2 regions of the Citrobacter sp. GW821-FHT07H02 genome follow, and region 1 is predicted to be linked to the other one. Evidence: predicted binding sites of a transcription regulator. Region 1 holds the regulator's gene; the other holds the start of a gene.

The links. The regulator PurR, encoded in region 1, represses purine synthesis genes. The targets are predictions, from matches to a motif close to CANGCAAACGTTTGCNTG.
Region 2: gcvT (glycine cleavage system aminomethyltransferase GcvT) is a predicted target of PurR. The motif match lies at 4,804-4,821, and genes of this name have one in related genera.

What each region holds. Positions count from the first base shown of each region.
Region 1 is NZ_JBWKPZ010000003.1:47,156-54,718, reverse strand. It holds gene cfa (cyclopropane fatty acyl phospholipid synthase) at 1-909, opposite strand, end outside; gene punC (purine nucleoside transporter PunC) at 1,203-2,408, opposite strand; gene punR (DNA-binding transcriptional activator PunR) at 2,522-3,454, shown strand; gene purR (HTH-type transcriptional repressor PurR) at 3,451-4,476, opposite strand; gene cydH (cytochrome bd-I accessory subunit CydH) at 4,773-4,862, shown strand; gene AC07NP_RS05475 (MFS transporter) at 5,029-6,195, shown strand; gene sodB (superoxide dismutase [Fe]) at 6,249-6,830, opposite strand; gene AC07NP_RS05465 (C40 family peptidase) at 6,957-7,563, opposite strand, start outside.
Region 2 is NZ_JBWKPZ010000011.1:78,241-85,803, reverse strand. It holds gene AC07NP_RS13005 (SDR family oxidoreductase) at 1-143, opposite strand, end outside; gene gcvP (aminomethyl-transferring glycine dehydrogenase) at 204-3,077, opposite strand; gene gcvH (glycine cleavage system protein GcvH) at 3,205-3,594, opposite strand; gene gcvT (glycine cleavage system aminomethyltransferase GcvT) at 3,620-4,714, opposite strand; gene ubiI (FAD-dependent 2-octaprenylphenol hydroxylase) at 5,164-6,366, opposite strand; gene ubiH (2-octaprenyl-6-methoxyphenyl hydroxylase) at 6,499-7,563, opposite strand, start outside.

The DNA of each region.
Region 1 (7,563 bases):
CGGTTCGCTGGCGTTGGCTATCTGGCGTACGGAAGGTAGGCAACCGTTCGGGAAGATATATTTATTGATCCACGGGTCGACATTGTTGTCGGTCTTTTTAGAGCCGATGGTATGAAGCAGAAACAGGCCGTCAGATTTTAAATTACGGTCAACCACCTCAAAGTAGGTGTCGTAGTTTTTGGGGCCGACATGTTCAAACATCCCTACCGAAACAATACGATCGAACTGATCCTGTAAGTCGCGATAATCCTGCAGCAGAATGGTGACATCCAAACCTTCACAGCGCTGTTGCGCCATTTTCTGCTGCTCTGCAGAAATGGTCACGCCCACCACGCTGACTGCATAATTGGCCGCCATATAGTGCGATAATCCGCCCCAACCGCAGCCGATATCCAGCACGCGCATACCCGGTTTAAGCTGCAATTTTTCACAAATCATTTTTAGCTTCGCCTGCTGGGCAGACTCCAGAGTATCGGCTTCTTTCCAGTAGGCGCAGGAATATTGCATATACGGGTCAAGCATCCGGCTGAAAAGATCATTACCAAGATCGTAATGCTCTTTGCCGACTATCCAGGCGCGTTTTTTACTTTGCAGGTTGAACAGGCGTGCGCCTGCGATGCGGAGTGTATCTTTGAAATGGTGAGGGAGTTGATTTTCGAGGCCTGCGCGCAGAACTTTATTGAAGAAAATATCCAGTCGTTCGCACTCCCACCAGCCATCCATGTAACTTTCACCTAAACCCAGCGATCCTTCCTGCAATACACGTTTGAAAAAATCGGGGTTTTTGATTTGAATATCAGCCGGGGCAGGACCGTTGATAGCAACGCCCGCACGGCTCAGTAATTCGTTGGTGATACGGTACCAGTCATCATCCGGTACACTGACTTCTTCTATACACGATGAACTCATAGTTTCTCCATCACTGGTCGGTGATCAGAACCTTAAAACAGCGTAGACGCTTTTTGGCTTTGTGAGAAATCTCACGGAAAAAAGTCCGCGAGCCTATAATCCGACGTAGAACAGAGGAAGGGAGAACCCTTGCCGAAAAGACCATTCCCTGGCTAAACGGGAGCGCTCCGGCTCCCGTTAGAACGTAATATTTATCGTATTTATGTAACAACCGAAAATGAGTATAGGCCTCAATAATCGGTGAAACAACCCAAAAAAGTTAGCGAGCTAATCAGTGGCTATTATCGCTATTTTTAGTACGAATCGTTGTGTGCCATCTCAGAGTGCGCGGTGTGATGCGTGGACTCGCTCGCCTGCGACTGCATCCAATACCCCAATCCTGCGAGCGCAACGGTCGATAACATGACGCTGGTGGTGGTCAGCAACGGTGTGCTGATTAACCAGGAGACGACCAGACTGGCCAGGAAACAGAGACCCAACTGCAGTGAATTCTGCAATGCTGCGGCACGCCCGGTGGCTTGTGGGAATGGGCGCAATGCCTGAGCCACAACAATAGGGTAGATCGCGCCGTTGGCGATAGCCATGACACAGAAGGGGATCAGAATTTCGGTCAGCGATACATGGCTAATAAAACTGGTCGCCCAGGTCGCGACGACGCTCAATGCGAAGATGACCAATAACCAGGGTAACAGCTGTTGCCCCTGCCATTTTTGTAACGCTGCGCGGCAACCGTACCCACCGATCAGGAAGGCGATGGTTTGCGGAACATAACTGAGACCAATCACTGCGGGGCTATAACCCATTTCACTAAGGATGAACGGCGAACCGGTTAACCATGCAAAGAAGCTGGCGGAACAGGCTGCGTAAATCAGCACGTTCCCACGATAGGCTTTCGAACGCAGCAGGGTAGTGAACGTCAGTTTATCCTGACTATCGTCACGTGCTTTTGCGGTGGGTTTTAAACGCAGGGCGGGCAGCATCAGGATCAGCGTAATCACAAACAGCGTGGCGAAAATGGCCTGCCAGGAAAAATGCGCGAGGATCCAACTGCCTAACAATGGCGCAAGCGCAGGCGACAACCCGACCAACGGCATGATGGTGGCAAAAATACGGTTAACTTTTTGCGACGGGTAGTAATCCGTCACCAGTGCCTGCCAGACAACAGCAGCAGCACACACGCCAATGGCCTGGATAAAGCGCAGAACCAGCAAGCCTGTTGCACTTTCTACCCACAGCATACCCAGACTTCCGAGGGCGAAGATCGACAAACCGAGCAATAGTATGGGCTTACGACCGTAACGATCGGATAGCGGACCCCAGGCGAGCTGGGCGATGGCGAACCCGGCTAAGAACAGGCTCAGACTGGCGCTGACGGCAGAGGCAGGTGTCTGCAAATCGGCCTGAATGGCAGCAAATGCAGGTAAGTACATATCTGTTGCCAGAAAACCCAGTACGCTGAGACCCGCCAGCCAGACTAAAAACCCTTTTCCCGGTTGCATAATACATTCTCTTTTTTTATCAGTAAGACATTGCCGCAGAGTGTAGGGAGTGAAATTCCTGTTGTGAAACGCTAATATTTGTCTACTGAATTCAAATTTTTTGTAGGCAGAATATGTGGTCAGAATATTCCCTTGAAGTTGTTGATGCTGTCGCGCGCAATGGTAGCTTCAGTTCCGCCGCCCAGGAACTGCATCGCGTGCCCTCGGCCGTCAGCTACACCGTACGTCAACTGGAAGAGTGGCTGGCGGTTCCCCTGTTTGAACGACGCCACCGGGATGTGGAATTGACGCCCGCCGGCGCCTGGTTTTTAAAAGAAGGCCGCTCTGTTATCAAAAAAATGCAGATCACCCGCCAGCAGTGCCAACAGATTGCGAATGGCTGGCGAGGGCAACTGCCTATCGCGGTAGATAATATTGTGCGACCAGAACGCACCCGGCAGATGATTGTCGACTTCTATCGCCACTTTGATGACGTCGAGCTGATCGTTTCTCAGGAGGTGTTTAACGGCGTCTGGGATGCGCTTTCCGACGGACGCGTGGAACTGGCCATTGGGGCGACGCAGGCGATCCCCGTCGGCGGGCGCTATACCTTTCGCGATATGGGAATGTTGAGCTGGAGCTGCGTGGTGGCAAGTCATCATCCCCTGGCGGCGATGCCCGGACCCTTGAGTGATGATACGTTGCGCAACTGGCCGTCGCTGGTCCGTGAAGACACGTCACGGACACTGCCTAAACGTATCACCTGGCTGCTGGACAACCAAAAGCGCGTGATCGTACCGGATTGGGAATCGTCAGCAACCTGTCTTTCCGCCGGGTTATGTGTCGGGATGGTGCCTACGCATTTTGCAAAACCGTGGGTCGACAGTGGCAAATGGGTCGCGTTGACCCTGGAGAATCCATTCCCGGATGCAGCATGCTGCCTGACCTGGCAGCAAAATGACACGTCGCCCGCATTAGCCTGGCTGCTAGAGTATTTAGGCGACAGTGAAACGCTGAATAAAGAGTGGTTGCGAGAACCTGAAGAGGTTCCCGCCGGGGAAGCTTAACGACGATAGTCGCGGAACGGACCATCCGCAACCGAACGACGTTCGATCAGTCGCGGGTGGACTTCAATAGACTGCGACTCTTCACGCTTGTTGACGATACGGTCTAACAACATATTAAAGGCCGTTTCACCCAGTGAGTCTTTCGGTTGGTGAATAGTGGTCAGTGCGGGTGTGAAATAGCGCGCGTTACGCACATTGTCATAACCGATCACCGAAATATCCTGCGGTACGCGCAAACCCATTTCGTCAGCAGCGCAGAGCGCCCCCATTGCCATGATGTCGCCACCGCAGAATACCGCAGTAGGGCGATGGGTCTGAGAGAGGATTTGCTGCATTGCACGATAACCAGACTCAGGTTCAAAATCGCCCTGTACAATCCAGTTTTCCGGGACTTTTATCAGCGCTTCGTCCATCGCCTTCATAAAGCCCGCCAGGCGGCCAGCCCCCGTGTTACGCTCCATCGGGCCAGGAATGACGCCTATCTCACGATGACCGCGTTCCACCAGATAACGACCGGCCATATAACCGCCTTCGAACGCGTTATCAATGACCGTATCGGTAAAGTCAGCCTTCGCTTCGCCCCAATCCATAACCACCATTGGAATATGGCGATACTCTTCAAGCATGGAGAGCAGAGACTCTGGATATTCCGAACACATAACCAGCAGACCATCCACACGCTTTTGCGCCATCATGGAAAGGTAGGCCCGTTGTTTTTCAAGATTATTCCAGGCATTGCCAAGGATCAGGGTGTAGCCTTTCTGGAAGCAGTTTTTCTCAACGGCTTCAATAATTTCAGCGAAATAGGCGGCTTCACTGCTGGTTGCCAGCAGACCGATAGATTTGGTGTGATTCACCTTCAGGCTGCGGGCGACGGCACTCGGGGAGTAGTGCAATTCTTTGATTGCTGCCCAGACAGCATTGCGAGTCTCTTCTGCGACAAAACGCGTTTTGTTAATTACATGTGATACGGTTGTAGTGGAAACGTTTGCTCGCTTCGCTACATCTTTAATTGTTGCCATTACATTTCACTCCAGACCATATCCAAACTCCTGAAAATACTGTAGGTAAACGTTTGCCTTTACACACCCTTATCGCAACATCAGGGTTGCGGCACGCCGGGAAAACGACACGAAACGTCAGGAGGGGGTCAATGGCCGGTACGCTAATCAAGTAAGCGTGGAATTTTGTCTGATCTTGACGAAAAGGGGAAGAGTTAAAAGTGGTTATCAATATAAATCCTGGGAGATTTTTACATCCAAGTGTGTAAAAATGCGCAATATCACTTTTTGTGTGGGAATAAAAAGGAGCAAATTTGATGAGCACCGATCTGAAGTTTTCGTTAGTAACCACTATTATTGTTCTGGGCCTGATCGTAGCGGGTGGTCTGACCGCCGCACTGCACTGATTTACCGTGAGGGAGCATGCTCTCCCTCATCTCGTTACCCCTTCATTGTTACTAAATCAGCAAAAGTCTTTTGCCATTCTGTTAACTTTATTATTTTTGTGATTGATGTCATGCTTTTGGCTCTTATCGGGTGTCGCTTCGCGGCACGCTGCAGCGGAGTCAACGTATGAAAATCAATTACCCCTTACTGGCGCTTGCGATTGGCGCATTTGGTATTGGGACCACGGAATTCTCTCCGATGGGGCTGTTGCCCGTCATTGCGCATGGCGTGAATGTCTCCATTCCCGCCGCCGGAATGCTCATCAGCGCCTATGCGGTGGGTGTGATGGTGGGCGCGCCGTTGATGACCCTGTTGCTATCGCACCGTGCTCGTCGTAATGCGCTGATTTTTTTGATGGCCATTTTTACGCTGGGCAACGTCCTGTCGGCCATTGCGCCGGATTACACCACCTTGATGCTATCGCGCATTTTGACCAGTCTTAATCACGGCGCGTTTTTCGGATTGGGTTCGGTCGTGGCGGCCAGGGTAGTGCCGAAGCATAAACAGGCCAGCGCCGTGGCGACGATGTTTATGGGACTGACCATTGCAAACATCGGCGGCGTGCCTGCGGCCACATGGCTTGGGGAAACCATTGGCTGGCGGATGTCCTTTTTAGCGACCGCTGGACTTGGGGTGATCGCGATGCTCAGTTTATTCTTCTCTCTGCCGAAAGGTGGCGCAGGGGAACGGCCGGACGTGCGTAAAGAACTGGCTGTCTTGCTGCGTCCACCGGTCCTTTCTGCGCTGCTGACCACCGTGCTGGGCGCGGGGGCAATGTTCACCCTCTACACCTATATTTCACCCGTTCTGCAAAACATTGCCCATGCCACACCGGCATTTGTCACCGCGATGTTAGTTTTGATCGGCGTTGGGTTTTCGATCGGCAACTATTTTGGCGGCAAACTGGCCGATCGTTCCGTCAACGGTACGCTGAAAGGTTTCTTACTGCTGCTTATGGTCATCATGCTGGCCATTCCTTTCCTGGCGCGTAACGATCTGGGCGCTGCGTTCAGTATGGTGGTGTGGGGCGCGGCAACATTTGCCGTCGTACCGCCTTTGCAGATGCGCGTGATGCGTGTCGCCAGTGAAGCGCCGGGGTTGTCTTCGTCGGTGAATATCGGGGCATTTAACCTTGGCAATGCGTTAGGCGCGGCGGCAGGCGGCGCGGTGATTTCCGGCGGTCTGGGGTATAGCTTTGTTCCGGTGATGGGCGCCATTGTGGCAGGGCTGGCGTTATTGCTGGTCTTTGTGTCAGCGAGAAGGCAACCTGAAACGGCCTATGTCGCCAACTAAACGATTGAGTTGAAAATAAAAACGCAGAAGGAAACCCTTCTGCGTTGTCGTATTTACGCCGCGAAGTTCTTCGCAACGAATTCCCAGTTTACCAGCGCCCAGAAATGCTCCAGGTAGCCAGGACGGGCATTACGGTAGTCGATGTAGTAAGCATGTTCCCACACATCAACGGTCATCAGCGGGGTGGCATCCGTGGTCAGCGGGGTGCCCGCGTTGGACGTAGAAACGATAGCCAGTTTGCCATCAGCCCCTTTTACCAGCCAGGTCCAGCCAGAACCGAAGTTTTTAATCGCAGCATCGGTGAACTGTGCTTTGAATTCAGCAAAGCTACCGAAGGACGCGGCGATAGCGTCAGCCAGTTTACCGGTTGGTTCGCCGCCCGCGTTCGGGGCCAGGCAGTTCCAGTAGAACGTGTGGTTCCAGACCTGGGCTGCGTTATTGAATACGCCACCTTCTGAACTACGAACGATCTCTTCCAGCGATTTACCTTCAAAGGCGGTACCTTTGATCAGGTTATTGAGATTCGTCACATAGGTTTGATGATGTTTGCCGTAGTGGTATTCCAGCGTTTCAGCGGAAATGTGTGGTGCCAGCGCGTCTTTGGCATACGGTAATGCAGGTAATTCGAACGACATTGCTTCTCTCCTTATTATTAATATGGGTACGTACAATAGCCCTAAAGTACGTAAGGATAGGGTAGCAAATTGAAAGGTGATGCAAAAGAAGAACTTACCCTGTTGCGTAAACAACAGGGTAAGAGATTAACGAATGGTTTTTGGCGTCATGACGCGGCGGGCGCCGACATAGTGGCGTTGCCAGTAATCTTCGCTCAATGAGGTTATCTGAATTTCCTGCCCTGAACGGGGGGACTGGATAAATTTACCATTGCCGACATACACGCCGACGTGATCAGCCGTACCGCGCCCCTGGGTCCGGAAGAAGACCAGATCGCCATTCTTCAGTTCATCACGCTCAATCGGTGAGGCATCGCGTAGGTGGTACATTTCATTTGCCGTACGCGGAATACGGAACTTCACCAGATCTTTATAGGCGTACCAGACCAGACCGCTGCAATCAAAACCGGTACGTGGCGACGTGCCGCCCCAGTGATACGGTTTACCAATCTGATTCATCAATGTGGACATTGCCGTTTTGGTCGCTTTCTGTACCCTGACCTTATGCGCATCGGCAAGCGAAGCTGGTGCGGTCTCTTTCACCTTCACACAATGGGGCTTGCGGCCTTTGCGTGGCGTGCATTTTTCGCTCCAGGTGACGGAGGCTGTTTTTGCGGTTGTGGAAGAGACACGGCGATGTGCATTTTTAGTGGTTTTCGCTGGCGAGGTCGTGTGCTTTTTGGACGAAGAGGCC
Region 2 (7,563 bases), on a different contig from region 1:
GCGACAATCGTGTTGACCACTTCCGTTGCCGCGCGAATATTGTGATGAAAGTTGACTGCGACGGTGTACCCCTCTGTCGCCAGTTGCAATGCGGTTGCTCGCCCGATCCCGCGACTGCCTCCCGTTACAAGTGCGATTGCCATCCCCTTCCCCCCAAAAATAAAGGCGCCGAAGCGCCTTTAAAAGATAGTTGAAGCGAAAAATTACTGATATTCGCTCATCGGTACGCAAGAGCAGAACAGATTACGGTCGCCGTAAACATCGTCGAGACGTTTTACTGTCGGCCAGTATTTGTTCTCTACGCCTGCAGGGAACACAGCGATTTCACGGGTGTACCCATGATTCCACTCCGCCACCAGCTCATTCTGAGTGTGCGGCGCGTTAACCAGAGGGTTATCTTCCAGTGCCCACTCGCCCGCTTTCACGCGATCAATTTCAGCACGAATCGCCAGCATCGCATTGATAAAGCGATCCAGTTCAACCTTGCTTTCGGATTCCGTCGGTTCCACCATCAGCGTACCCGCAACCGGGAAGGACATGGTCGGCGCATGGAAACCGTAGTCGATCAGGCGTTTGGCGATATCCAGTTCACTGATGCCCGTCTCTTCTTTCAGCGGGCGAATATCGAGAATGCATTCGTGCGCCACGCGGCCATCACGGCCCGTGTACAGCACCGGATAAGCATCCTTCAGACGGCTGGCAATGTAGTTAGCATTGAGAATAGCCACCTGGCTTGCTTTTTTCAGGCCTTCTGCGCCCATCATGCGGATGTACATCCAGCTAATAGGCAGAATAGATGCGCTACCGAACGGAGCTGCAGAAACCGCGCCCTGACGGGTCAGCATGCCTTCGATTTGCACCACGCTATGACCTGGCACAAACGGCGCCAGATGCGATTTCACCCCGATAGGACCCATACCAGGGCCGCCACCGCCGTGCGGAATGCAGAAGGTTTTATGCAGGTTGAGGTGCGATACATCTGCGCCGATAAAGCCAGGCGTGGTGATACCGACCTGTGCGTTCATGTTTGCGCCATCAAGGTAAACCTGGCCGCCAAACTGATGAACGATTTCGCACACTTCACGGATCGTCTCTTCATACACGCCGTGGGTGGACGGGTACGTCACCATGATGCAGGAGAGGCTGTCGCCGTGCTGTTCCGCTTTCTCACGCAGATCCGCCAGATCGATGTTGCCCTGTTTGTCACACGCGACAACGACGACCTGCATCCCCGCCATTTGCGCGGACGCCGGGTTAGTACCGTGGGCAGACGCCGGGATCAGGCAGATATCACGATGCCCTTCGTTGCGGCTCTCGTGGTAATGACGAATCGCCAGCAGACCCGCATATTCGCCCTGCGCACCTGAGTTTGGCTGCATGCACACGGCGTCGTAACCGGTCAGTTTAACCAGCCACTCAGAAAGCTGGCTGATCATCTGATGATACCCTTCCGCCTGATCCGCCGGGCAGAAAGGATGCAGTTCAGCAAATTCCGGCCAGGTAATAGGGATCATCTCGGCAGCCGCGTTCAGCTTCATGGTGCAGGAGCCCAGCGGGATCATCGCCTGATTCAGCGCCAGATCTTTGCGTTCCAGAGAGTGCATGTAACGCATCATCTCGGTTTCGCTGTGATAGCGGTTAAACACCGGATGGGTCAGGATATCATCTTCACGCAACATGCTGTCCTGAATAGAACGGCTGTCATACGCGACGTCTTTGTCCAGCGTGTCGATATTCAGGCCATGATGATCGCCAAGCAGTACGGAGAACAACGCCAGCACGTTTTCACGGGTGGTCGTTTCATCCAGCGTGATGCCTACTGCATTATGGATATCGCTACGCAGGTTGATTTCTGCCGCTTCCGCGCGCGCCAGCACCGCAGCTTTATCAGCCACTTCAACGCACAGCGTGTCAAAGTAGTGCGCATGACGCAGCTTCATCCCTTTCTGTTGCAGGCCAGTTGCCAGAATATCGGTCAGGCGATGAATGCGATTTGCAATGCGTTTCAGCCCTACCGGACCATGATAAACCGCATACAGACTGGCGATGTTGGCCAGCAGCACCTGAGAGGTACAGATATTGGAGTTCGCTTTCTCGCGACGAATATGCTGCTCGCGAGTCTGCATCGCCATACGCAGAGCGGTATTGCCCGCCGCATCTTTTGATACGCCGATAATACGGCCTGGCATAGAGCGTTTGAATTCATCTTTCGCGGCAAAGAATGCCGCATGCGGGCCGCCGTAGCCCATCGGCACACCAAAGCGTTGTGCAGAACCGAAAACGATATCTGCGCCTTGTTTGCCTGGCGCGGTCAGCAGAACCAGCGCCATAAAATCGGCGGCGACGCTGACCACAATTTTGCGCGACTTCAGCTCAGTAATCAGCGCGCTGTAGTCGTGTACTTCCCCGGTCGTGCCCACCTGCTGTAACAGCACGCCAAACACATCCTGGTGATCAACCACTTTTGCGGCATCATCAACGATCACATCAAAACCGAAGGTTTCCGCACGGGTGCGAACTACGTCCAGCGTTTGAGGATGTACGTCGGAGGCGACAAAGAAACGGTTAGCGTTTTTCAGCTTGCTCACGCGTTTCGCCATTGCCATCGCTTCAGCCGCCGCAGTCGCTTCGTCAAGCAGAGACGCAGAGGCCATATCCAGGCCGGTCAGATCCAGCGTCACCTGCTGGAAGTTCAGCAGTGATTCCAGACGCCCCTGAGAGACTTCCGGCTGGTATGGCGTATACGCGGTGTACCAACCTGGATTTTCTAACATATTGCGCAGGATAACCGGCGGCAATTGCACGGCGGTGTAGCCCATGCCGATGTAAGACGTGAAGCGCTTATTGCGGCTGGCGATAGCTTTGAGTTCTGCCAGCGCAGCATATTCGGTCGCAGCTTCACCCACCTGCGGCGGGGTCGCAAGCTGAATATCTTTCGGCACAATCTGGCCGATCAGCGCGTTTAACGACTCGGCGCCAACGGCATTCAGCATTTCTTGCTGTTGCTCAGCGTCCGGTCCGATGTGGCGTTCAATGAAAGCGCCGCTGTTTTCAAGCTGGCTTAACGTCTGTGTCATGGGCGATGGTTCCTGAAACGTGCAGTGAATCGTGATTGTCTCTAACTCAATTGCCCGGTGACGCTAACGCTTACCGGGCCTACGGTGACCTGTAGGCCGGATAAACGCAGTGCCATCCGGCACAACATTACTCGTCTTCTAACAGGGCTTCGTATGCAGTGGCATCCAGCAGCGCGTCGATTTCGCTCGCGTCGTTGGCTTTGATTTTGAAAATCCAGCCACCCGCATACGGTTCGCTGTTGATAAGCTCCGGAGAGTCGCTGAGCGCGTCGTTAACGGCCACGATCTCGCCCCCCACCGGTGCATAAATATCAGAGGCGGCTTTGACGGACTCAGCGACCGCGCAATCATCGCCTGCGCTAACGGTGCTGCCGACGTCTGGCAGATCGACAAACACCATGTCGCCCAACAGTTCCTGAGCGTGCTCGGTAATGCCCACGGTGTAAGTACCGTCCGCTTCTTTACGCAGCCATTCGTGTTCTTTGCTGTATTTCAGTTCTGCAGGTACGTTGCTCATCAATCAATCTCCAAAAAAGGATGAATCACGCGACGGCTTTGCCGTTACGCACAAAAACAGGTTTCGTTACTTTTACCGGCATCTCGCGGTTACGGATTTGCACAATCGCCGTTTCACCAATGCCTGCTGGCACACGCGCCAGCGCAATGCTGTAGCCCAGCGTCGGAGAGAACGTGCCGCTGGTGATAATGCCTTCCTGCGTGTTGCCCTGTGCATCGATAAAACGAACCGGCAACTCATTACGCAACACGCCTTTTTCCGTCATGATCAGACCGACCAACTGCTCGTGCCCTTTTTCACGCTGCGTTTCCAGCGCTTCGCGACCGATGAAATCACGGTCAGTCGGTTCCCAGGCAATGGTCCAGCCCATGTTGGCGGCTAATGGAGAAATGCTTTCGTCCATCTCCTGGCTGTACAGGTTCATGCCAGCTTCCAGACGCAACGTATCACGCGCACCCAGACCACACGGTTTCACGCCAGCTTCCACCAGCGCACGCCAGAAATCTGCCGCCTTTTCATTTGGCATGGCGATTTCATAGCCCGCTTCACCGGTATAACCGGTTGTCGCAATGAAGAGATCGCCCGCCTGGACACCAAAGAACGGTTTCATCCCGTCGACTGCGCGACGCTGTTCTTCGGTAAACAACGCGGCGGCTTTAGCCTGCCCGTTTGGTCCCTGTACGGCGATCAACGACAGATCGTCACGGACGGTAATGTCGATGGCATAAGGTTCAGCGTGTTGGGAAATCCAGGAGAGGTCTTTTTCGCGGGTGGCGGAGTTAACAACGAGGCGGAAGAAATCTTCAGTGAAGTAGTAGACGATAAGGTCATCTATCACGCCGCCCGAGGCATTAAGCATACCGGAGTAGAGGGCTTTCCCGCTCTTCGTTAGCTTTGCCACGTCATTTGCCAGCAGATAACGCAAAAACTCCCGGGTGCGGCTGCCTCGCAGATCGACAATCGTCATATGCGAAACATCAAACATACCGGCATCGGTGCGCACAGCATGATGCTCATCGAGCTGGGAACCGTAATGCAGCGGCATCATCCAGCCATGAAAATCGACCATTCGTGCGCCACATAACGTGTGTTGTTCGTACAAAGGAGTCTGTTGAGCCATCTTTTCCTCGTTGAATAAGCAGGGCTTGCAACCATTTCGTGATGAAATTTACGCCACGAAACCCGTCATCGAAGCCACGTCATGGCCTCAACGCAAACGTTCTCTTTTCCATTGAACTTACCACCGAAACTGACGCTTAACCATAAGGTAAAATTAACTATCACATTAGCTTATGCCAAAAAATGGCAAAGCAGACCACAGAACAAAAAACCAAAAATATAATTAACACGCCTATAACACACAAATCACAGGCGAAAAAAACCGACTGAATCGATATTAAATTCTAAAAAAATGTCAAAAATCGAGACTAGAGAAAATAGTGATATAAAAAAATCTAATGCGAAAAACAGCGTGGAATTAGATTATTTCAAATGAGGTAAGTCCCCCGGCGCGAAGGCCGGGAGAAGAAAGTGTGACGGGTCTCAAACTCTTAGAAGCGGGGGGATTTGTTAACGAAGCCACTCAGGTAAATCATTCAACCCCATTGCCTGACGGATAAGTTGCGGTTTTACACCAGGGAGGGTATCGGCCAGTTTCAGACCAATATCGCGCAGCAATTTCTTCGCCGGATTCTCCCCAGCAAACAGCTCGCGAAAACCTTGCATACCTGCCAGCATCATGGCGGCACTGTGCTTACGGCTGCGCTCGTAACGACGCAAATACAGATACTGACCGATATCTTTGCCCTGACGCTGCAAACGCTTCAGTTCATCGATAAGTTCCGCAGCATCCATAAAGCCGAGGTTAACCCCCTGCCCCGCCAGCGGATGGATGGTATGGGCGGCATCGCCGACCAGTGCCAGACGATGGGCGGCAAACTGGCGCGCATAGCGCCCCGTCAGCGGGAATACCTGGCGTTCGCTTTCCACGCGACACAACCCCAACCGGTTATCAAACGCAATATTCAATGCCCGGTTGAATTCCTCTTCGCTCGCATGTTGCATCCGCTCAGCCTCTTGTGGCGAAAGCGACCAGACAATAGAGCAGAGATGCGGGTCGACGAGGGGCAAAAACGCGAGAATACCTTCGCCATGAAACGCCTGGCGTGCAACGGCATCATGCGCCTCTTCGGTACGAATGGTTGCGACCAGCGCATGATGGCGATAGTCCCAGAAGGTCAGCGGAATATCTGCTTTGCTGCGCAGCCAGGAGTTCGCGCCGTCCGCTCCAACCACCAGGCGAGCGGTTAACATCGTGCCGTCTTTCAGGGTCAGAAACGTTTCATTTTCCCCCCAGGCCACCTGCTGCAGTTCTGCGGGGGCCATCAGAGTAACATCCGAGGATTGCTGCGCTTTTTGCCACAGAGCATAGTGGATCACCGTATTTTCAACGATATGCCCAAGATGGCTGTAGCCCATACTTTTATCATCGAACGCAATGCGTCCAAAGCTGTCTTTGTCCCAGACTTCCATGCCGTGATAGCAGCTGGCCCGACGGGCAACAATATCTGACCACACGCCGAGACGCGTGAGCAATTTTTCGCTGGCAGCATTAATGGCCGACACGCGAAGCGCCGGTGGAGCATCATTTTCCAGTGGCTGAGGGACATGCTGTTCCAGCACGGCGACCCGTAAACCGCTACCCTGTAAGCCGCAGGCGACGGCCAGACCTACCATGCCTCCACCCACAATAGCTACATCAACACTTTGCACTGTTTGCTCCTCGAAAATGGGACTCTCAAAAACCGTAGGCCGGATAAGGCGAAGCCGCCATCCGGCATTGTTAGTTGCCCGATGGCGCTACGCTTATCAGGCCTACTGGGTTCTGCGGCCTACAGGTCATATTTAACGCGCTACCCAACCCAGGGTCCGCTCCGCCAGCACATCGCGTGCCGGTGTCAATAATTCCATTGCCATCAACCCGACATTGCGTCCGACAACCAACGGCGCCCAGTGATTGGCAAACAGATAAACCAGACTGTTCGTCACACCAATTGTTGTTTCACGGTCTGCCTGTCGACGCTGTTGATAACGCGACAGCACGCGATATTCGCCGACGTCTTCGCCTGCTTGCCATGCCTGGGTCAGCGTTTCGGCAAGGCTCATCACATCGCGTAATCCAAGATTAAACCCTTGTCCTGCGATAGGGTGCAGTGTCTGCGCGGCATTTCCCACCAGCACCGTACGATGGGTGACGGCTTTGACCGCCGTCGTCAGCGAAAGAGGATAGGCACTGCGTTTCCCCGCCTGGGTAATACGTCCCAGTCGCCAGCCAAATGCGCTCTGCAATTCACGGCAAAACTGTTCATCAGACCAGGCCATCACCTCATCACGTCGCTCAAGCGGATGGCACCACACCAGTGAGCAACGCTCCCCGGACATTGGCAACATCGCCAGTGGACCATGCTGGGTAAAGCGCTCAAACGCACGACCTTCATGGGGCACAGAGACAGCCACGTTGGCGATCACCGCTAACTGTTCGTATGGCGTTTGCTGCCAGTCCACACCGCAGGCCGTTGCCAGCGCAGAACGCGTGCCATCAGCCGCAACCAGGACGTCGCCGGTAATCACATCACCGTTTTCTAGCGTGACATTGACCTGCTCCTGCGTGCGCGAGACCGTGGCGACGCGATCAGGGCAATGCAACGTCACGCCCGGCGCTTTGCGCAACAGTCCGAACAAGCGCTGACCGACATCGTGCAACTCAACGACCTGTCCTAACGCCGCAATACGATAATCCTGCGCATCCAGAGTCACAAACCCGGCATGCCCGCGATCGCTAACGTGAACGGTATTGATGGCCGTTGCGCAATCGGCGATCGCCTGCCAGATACCCATCCGCGCCAGTTGCTGACAGGTGCCTGCCGCCAGGGCGATCGCCCGGGCGTCGAAACCCGGGTGATCCTGGGC